DNA from 2 places in the Paenibacillus sp. DS2015 genome. Region 1 is predicted to be linked to the other one. Evidence: riboswitches for the same ligand, from Rfam matches in the RefSeq annotation. Region 1 holds a riboswitch; the other holds the start of a gene.
What was found. A riboswitch is a leader RNA that binds a small molecule or an ion and turns the genes downstream of it on or off. The one in region 1 is predicted to bind S-adenosylmethionine.
Positions count from the first base shown of each region.

Region 2: it holds a riboswitch for S-adenosylmethionine, as region 1 does, so the genes downstream of both, metA (homoserine O-acetyltransferase MetA) here and J2T13_RS07670 (methionine ABC transporter ATP-binding protein) in region 1, are expected to answer to the same signal.

Region 1 is NZ_JBNPWS010000006.1:60,959-65,176, forward strand. It holds gene J2T13_RS07660 (COX15/CtaA family protein) at 1-805, shown strand, start outside; gene J2T13_RS07665 (Cthe_2314 family HEPN domain-containing protein) at 906-1,643, shown strand; SAM riboswitch class I at 1,716-1,847, shown strand; gene J2T13_RS07670 (methionine ABC transporter ATP-binding protein) at 1,974-2,990, shown strand; gene J2T13_RS07675 (methionine ABC transporter permease) at 2,990-3,658, shown strand; gene J2T13_RS07680 (MetQ/NlpA family ABC transporter substrate-binding protein) at 3,746-4,218, shown strand, end outside.
Region 2 is NZ_JBNPWS010000004.1:138,596-142,813, forward strand. It holds gene J2T13_RS05675 (trans-sulfuration enzyme family protein) at 1-381, opposite strand, end outside; gene J2T13_RS05680 (aminotransferase class I/II-fold pyridoxal phosphate-dependent enzyme) at 378-1,562, opposite strand; gene metA (homoserine O-acetyltransferase MetA) at 1,590-2,525, opposite strand; SAM riboswitch class I at 2,648-2,772, opposite strand; gene corA (magnesium/cobalt transporter CorA) at 3,230-4,165, shown strand.

The DNA of each region.
Region 1 (4,218 bases):
CCCAGCACACACGGTGGAGTCGCTCATTGAATATTCACATCGGTTAGTCAGCGGAATGGCAGGATTATTGGCGCTCGCTTCTGTCATTGCATTCTGGCTGTATAACAAACGTCGTGATTTAAGAGTATATGCTGCAATGACTTTAGTGTTCGTTCTAGTTCAAGCTACCATGGGCGCTCTCGCGGTGGTCATGGATCAATCATCTGCCATTAAGGCCCTTCATTTTGGGTTTTCACTCATCGCTTTTGCCAGTGCACTTATGCTCGCATTAGGGATAAGGAGAGTTAGTAAATCTAAATCCATAGTAGATGTAGAACTTGTAATATTACCACGAGTAAGTATATCTTTCCGTAATCTCACATGGGTAACAAATATTTACTGCTACATAGTAGTCTATATTGGCGCTTATGTTAGCCATACAGATTCATCAGGGGGCTGTTCCGGTTGGCCACTTTGTAATGGTGAAGTGATTCCGGAAATGGTAGGTGGAGTTAGAGTTGCCTTCATTCACAGACTTGCTGCGCTATTGCTATTTATATTAATAGCTATCATGGCTCACTTCGCATATCGTAGACATCACGGTAATCGTGAACTTCAAATGTTAGGTGTTGCAGCGGTTTCCTTATGCTTAATGCAGGTATTCAGCGGTGCTTTTATCATTTACGCTCTAGGAAATCCTGAACTTTATGTGTTTGCAGCCTTATTGCATAACTTGTTAGTATCCTCCTTATTCGGTGTTCTTTGTTATCTTAGTGTAAGAGTGTGGCAATTAAGTAAACCTATGATCAAGAACCAAACTCATTAATCCATGGTTTCCCTGTAATATAAGTGAACCCTAGGAGGCATCGTAATGTTGCGATAGTTCCAGTAGACTTCTCCACAAATATAATCAGGGAGCGCTTGCCATGCTGCGTAAGTTACTTGTAGATTTGTCCCATGGGGACAACAATCCGTTACTGGAAGATGCTAACCAAGCTATGCTACAGACGATCCAGCTATTACAGAAGGAAATGAGTGATAGCGAAGACCCTACGCATGATCTACGTAAGATAGAGATCTGGACACGGGGACTTATTTTCTCACTCTCGGAGTTGGAGCAAAGTTACGCTGCGGCCTCCTTCTTTAGAAAATCTATAAAAATGGGATTTATGGATGACATGACAGAATCGGAGCAAACGGATTACTCAAGATATGTATATTTCTATAAGAATGGATTTATTCGTGTCCTTTCTGTGCTAGATAAGCTTGGTACGGTCTTGAATGAGCAGTATGATCTACAGACAGCAAAGGTTAAAGCACAATATTCGTATTTTTCAGTACTACGTCAACTGACCCTCTACAAGCAACACGATTCCTTAAGTGGGCAGTTATCAACGATCAGGGATAATTATCGTGAGCCTATTAACATCCTGAGGAAACGAAGGAATGCAGAAATTCATTATATGAATACGGAGATGGAAGATGATCTCTGGCAACGACACCAAGGGCTTCACGACAAAATCGTGCTGGAAGATGTGGATCAACATTTGTTGGAGTTAAAGCTAGGTATCGATATGATTTGCCAATCTCTTTCTGCCGCTTATCATTATATCTATGATCAATGGCACAACAGGAGCATAAATACGGATGCTAATTTAACATAACAGGTGGATTTTTCTTTTTGACAATCTTCTTGAAAAATTCTATACTAACAATAATAATTTCATATGGATTTTTTCTTATCGAGAGAGGCGGAGGGATAGGCCCGATGAAGCCCGGCAACCGATTAAGGAGAGTGAATGTTCTCCCTTGATGTCATGGTGCTAATTCCTACAGATCGCACAACAAGCGTGTCTGGCAGATGAGATGGCATTGTCTTTACGCAAAGAGAGCCCTTTTTCATACTGTGAAAGGGGCTTTTTCTATATTTTTTTACCTGAATCCCTTTGAAATATATGTCAATAACAGTAAGATTTACGAAGGAGAGACCTTGATTGATTGAATTAAAGCAATTGACGAAAGAGTACGGTAAAGGCGATCGAGTGACTACCGCACTATCTAATTTGAATCTTTCAATTGAGAAGGGTGAAATATTTGGAGTTATCGGACACTCTGGTGCTGGTAAAAGTACACTCATTCGATGTATTAACTTATTAGAGCGACCCACATCAGGCGAAGTATGGGTAGATGGCGTCAATTTAACTTCGCTGAATACCCAGCAGTTACAGAAAGAACGGCGAAGAATAGGGATGATTTTTCAACACTTCAATCTGCTATCCTCTGCAACAGTGTATGACAATATTGCCTTTCCATTGCGCATAGCTCATACCTCTAAAGAAACCATTGCAGCTAAGGTGAATGAATTGTTAGCTCTTGTAGGGCTAGATGAGCATAGTGATAAGTACCCAGCGCAGCTCTCAGGTGGGCAGAAACAACGGGTAGGGATTGCGCGTGCACTTGCAAGTGATCCCGAAGTACTGCTGTGTGATGAAGCAACTTCAGCGCTTGACCCACAGACTACAGATTCTATTCTGAAGCTATTGCTAGACATAAATAAACGCTTCAATCTAACAATTGTTCTCATCACTCATGAGATGCATGTTATTCAAAGTATTTGTGATCGCGTTGCGGTTATACATGCGGGTGGGATTGTTGAGTATGGACCGGTAACCGAAGTGTTTCTTAAACCGAAACATGTGGTTACACGAGAATTTATTCGAGGCGAAGCTAGTGGTAATGAGCTGTTACAGCAAGCTATTCATGCGACGCATCTTGCATTTTCACAAGCTGTTAAGATTACCTTCCTAGGTGAGACCACGTATGGCTCGATACTGTCGAGGACGGTTCGAGAGACGGGGGTTGATTTTGCCATCCTACAGGGAACGATATCTACGATCAAGGATACGCCATACGGTCAATTGATTGTACGTTTTGAGGGAGAACAAGAAGGTATTATCAGAACAATTGATAAACTTGTTCAGCAAGGTCTTGATGTGGAGGTGATGGCATGATTCTTGCGGTAGACTTTTCTGAAATTGTATGGAATGAAATTGGAACTGCCATAATAGCTACATTGAGTATGTTGGGAGCCTCTGCTGTATTTACTTTTATTATAGGACTTCCACTCGGGGTAATACTTTACCTTGCTTCACGTTCGGCTTCACGTAAAGTACGCGTTACTTATACCCTCCTGTCTTTCATTGTAAATATATTGCGTTCTGTACCTTTTATTATTCTAATTGTGGCTATGATTCCTGTTACGAGAGGGATTGTTGGGGTATCTATGGGCGTACTAGGAACCATTCCACCGCTAGTTGTAGGTGCAGCACCCTTCTTCGCACGGCTTGTGGAGACAGCATTAGCAGAGGTAGATCGTGGTGTTATTGAAGCTGCAGAGGGGATGGGAGCTTCTACTAGTCAGATTGTTTTACGTGTTCTACTTCCAGAATCTAGACCGGGTCTCTTAGCAGCTATGACGGTTACAATAGTTATGCTTGTGTCCTACACCGCAATGGCGGGTCAAGTAGGCGGAGGTGGATTAGGTGACTTAGCAATACGTTACGGCTATTATCGTTATGAGACAGAAGTCATGTTGATATCCGTAGCACTGATGGTCGTATTAGTACAATTACTTCAAGTAGTTGGCGATCGAGTTGTGCGTCATTTTATAAGAAAATAAGCGTTATGTGATTAAGGTAATACCCGAATGGAAATTCGGTCGCATATAATTCATATTATTCATATCGAAGAAAAGGGGAATTGACAAATGAAGAAATGGACACTTGGTTTAGTAAGTCTTGCACTGGTGGTAGCTTTATCCGCATGTGGTAAGAGTGATGAAGCAACATTGAAGGTAGGCGCTACAGCAGTACCTCACGCAGAGATTCTAAAGCACATTAAGCCTGTACTAGAAAAGGAAGGCATCAATCTGGAGATTATAGAATTCACAGATTATGTTCAACCCAATACACAGTTATTTGAGAAACAATTGGATGCTAATTTCTTTCAACATCAACCCTATCTTGATGTAGAGAATAAGCAGCGCAGTATGGATCTTGTCTCTGTTATTGCTGTTCATGTAGAGCCGCTTGGAGCCTACTCCAAAAAGTACAAATCGATAGATGAGCTTCCTGATGGTGCCAAAATCGCTATCCCTAATGATGCAACCAATGGTGGCCGAGCGCTTAGTTTACTAGCTAAAAATGGTTTAATTAAGCTTCAGGATGAGAATAAAGTTGA
Region 2 (4,218 bases), on a different contig from region 1:
AGTCTCAATACCAAGTCTACTTAAGATACTTGTTAATAATCGGTATGTCCCCCCGTACACGTCTTCCGTCACGATTATATGGTCTCCCGATGAGAACATCATAAACGTACTAGAAATCGCCGCCATTCCGGAAGAATATGCGAATCCTCGGTCTCCACCTTCTAACAAAGCGATGTAATCTTCCAACGCTTGACGAGTTGGATTCCCTGAACGACTATAATCATGCTGTGGTGGATTAAAAATATCTTCATGGTGAAACGTTGATGCCTGATAAATGGGTACACTTGAAGCTCCAGTAGTACGGTCAATTTCCGACCCAAAATGGAGTAATTTCGTCGCAAAGTTCAGTTCATTACGGGACGAATTCTGGGATTCACTCATCGTTGTTCTCCTCCTTCGATTTCTTGACGCGCTGCATCAAGTGCTCCACCTAAATCTGCAATTAAATCATCCACATGTTCTATACCTACCGAAAAACGAAGAAGACGATCATCTACACCAATAGCTTCGCGAATTTCCAGTGGAATGTCTGCATGAGTTTGCACAGCTGGGTATGTCATTAAGGATTCTACTCCGCCTAAGCTCTCTGCAAAAGCGATCAGACGGACATTTCTTAATAGAGGTTCAACATAGCGAGCATCCTTCACTTTGAATGAGAATATTCCCGTGTTCCCACTACATTGCTTTTTCTGAATATCATGACCTGGATGATCCGGTAGAACAGGATGATATACCTCAGCTACTGCCGAGTGCGTGAGCAAATATTGAGCAATCTGAACTGCATTACTTTCATGACGTTCCATCCGAAGTGCTAAAGTCTTCATTCCACGCATTAATTGGTAAGCATCCGTCGGACCGAGAACAGCTCCAATGGAATTGTGCAGAAAGGACATTTCTTCAGACAACTCTTGTCCTTTAGTAATAATCAGACCCGCTAATACATCATTATGACCACCTAAATATTTAGTTGCACTATGCACAACGATATCAGCCCCTAATTCGAGCGGCCGTTGAAAGAACGGTGTCATCAATGTGTTATCCACGATGGTAAGTAATTCATGTCGTTGTGCCCATGCACAGACGGCTTCTATATCGGTAATCATCATTAATGGATTGGTTGGCGTCTCTATAAAAACTGCTTTTGTATTAGAACGTCTTGCCGTCTCCAAAGCATCTAAATCATTCGTGTCTACATAAGAGGCACTTACACCAAATTTAGAAAGAATACGTTCTAATAGACGGTATGTCCCTCCATACAAATCCAGAGATACAATCAGATGATCCCCCTGACCAAAAAGTGTAAAAACCGTTTGCAACGCAGCCATTCCTGAGCTACATGCAAACCCTGCATCTCCTGATTCAAGTTCGGCAGCTGCATCCTCCAATACCTTACGGGTTGGATTCTTTGTTCGAGAATAATCAAATCCTGTGCTCTTACCAAGTCCAGGATGACGGAATGCAGTAGCTTGATAGATCGGAAAATTAACGGCTCCTGTCACAGGCTCTTCAATAGAACCAATTTGCGCCAATCTACTTTCAATTTGTAACGACCTCTTCTCCATACTATATCCTCCCTATTCTATCCCTCACTATATTTGTGGCCAGACTTCAGCAGTTTCGCCTATATCAAAAGGTGTTTCTTGGTATACATAGTAATTCAGCCAATTTGCGAATAATAAATTAGCATGTGCTCTCCATACAGCAGGGGGAACCCGATCAGCATCATCATTAGGATAATAATGTTGTGGAAGCGCCATATCCATTCCTTTGCTAATATCCCGTTCATATTCCCACTTCAGTGTGAAGGGATCATATTCCGCATGACCGGTCACAAAAACTTGTTTGCCATCCTTTGTAGCTACTAAATATATACCAGCCTCTTCAGACTCTGATAAAATTTCTAATTTGTCGATCCCTTCGATATCCTTCCGTCGAACCTCTGTATGACGAGAATGAGGAACGTGAAATAATTCATCAAATCCTCTCAGCAGCTTCACATTTGGCAAGGCCACCGTATGAGGAAATACGCCAAATATTTTCTCATCCAGTTCCCACTTAGGAACACCGAAATGATAGTACAGTCCAGCCTGAGCAGCCCAACAAATATGAAGTGTTGAAGTGACATGCGTCTTGCTCCATTCGAATATCTCTTGTAGTTCACCCCAATAATTAACTTCCTCGAATTCCATTTGTTCGACAGGAGCACCCGTAATAATCAATCCGTCGAAGCGAGTGAATTTCACTTCATCGAACGTTTTGTAGAAGGTTCTCAAATATTCCTCAGATGTATTCTTGGACGTATGGGAATTGGGATGAAGTAGCACAATATCTACTTGAAGGGGTGAGTTTCCAAGCAGACGAAGAATTTGAGCTTCTGTTGTTTCTTTCGTAGGCATTAAGTTTAGAATAGCAATACGTAGTGGGCGTATGTCTTGATGGTATGCAAGACTCTCATCCATGACAAATATATTTTCCCCCACTAGAATTTCCTTAGCAGGTAACGCATCTGGAATCTTAATCGGCATTATGATTACACTCCCTTTGGCTGAAACTGGCGATAATCATTTCTGAGGAAAGCCATTTTTAAACAAAAATGACCCTTATCCAAATTCAGGAGAAAGGTCATAATTGCTTAATATATGCGCCTCTCTCATCTCTCAGCAAACGAAGCCAATATGGGCATCATTTCCTGCAAGAATTAGCACCGTACGTTGTTAAACGCCGGTTGCCGGGTTTCATCGGGCCTGTCCCTCCACCTGCTCTTGATAAGATTTCGCTGTATTCATTTATTTGTAATTTAATAAATCACATTAAACATGTAATTTAGATTAACTTTAAATCATCTACACGTCTTCGTCAAGAACCAGAACTCATTTTCATATTTCCCACTCACATTTCCCTTACTTATTGAATAGTCTGTAGACTAGAATTAGCTGATCATAATTGTTCTTGTAAGGTCGATGACCGGGCGTTATACTATACAAGTATTGAAAATCGGAAAATGAAAGAGGTGACATGGAAGATGGATGGCGACCCCAGGCCTGAGCTGATTCAACTTGCATTACAATCGCATACCTTGAGAATAAGCTTGTCGGTAGTGGGTATTATTCATTTCCATGTGGAGAGTATTTAACGAATGCCTCCCGCTCCCTCCGACAGACCATTCTCTTTCGTATGCGCGTATTTGGCGCTTCCCCACGCAATCTTGGGGATGAAGGAGTGATAATAGATGAAGATACGTTTGGTAAATGAAGGTGTATTTACCCCAATTGATAACATTGAATTAACATTGACCCCACCCACAGAAGGATTCTATTGGATTGATGCTGATGCAGAAGATCTTGTAGAGCTACAACCTTTATTCTCACTACATGACTTAGCAGTAGAAGATTGCCTACATGAAGATGAACAACGTCCTAAAATTGAGATATATGAGAGCCATTACTTCATAGTCATTAATAGTATTCGATTTGATGATGAAGAAATATTTCTACGCGCACTTAGCGTATTCTTAGGAAGACATTATATTATTACGGTTACCAATCAGAAAATTAATGAACTTCGTACATTAAAACCAATACTTTGGGAGCAAGAAGTCAGCGAACCGGATCGTTTTCTTTATCTACTTATTGACTTAGTTGTAGACAATTATTTCTCTGTCGGTGACCGCATTGAAGCCAAGATCGAGAAATTAGAAGAAGATATCCTGATGCGCACTAAGAAAACCCACTTGATTGAAATTATTGGTTTACGCAGTGAAATATTATGGCTGAAGAAGGCTCTTGTTCCACAAAAAGAAGTGATTAATATCCTGAACAAGAAAGATCTTCGACTGATCGACGATCAGTTACAGAAATATTTTAGCGATATTTATGAGAACACAGTGAAAGTATCCGAAGCTTTCGAAACATATCGCGATCTCATGGGTAACTTACGTGAAGCATATCAGTCTAGTATCGACAACCGCGCGAACGAAATTATGAGAGTACTCACTGCAATTACCATCATATTCATGCCTCTAACACTTATTACTGGTATCTTCGGTATGAACTTTGTCCATATGCCAGAGCTAGAATCAAAATATGGTTATTATGTGGTCCTTGGCTTTATGGTGGTACTGGGTTTCGGGATGTTCTATACGTTCCGCAAAAAAGATTGGATCTAAATCATACAACAGATGGACGAAGAACTGCTCCGAATGCAGAAATTCTTCGTCCT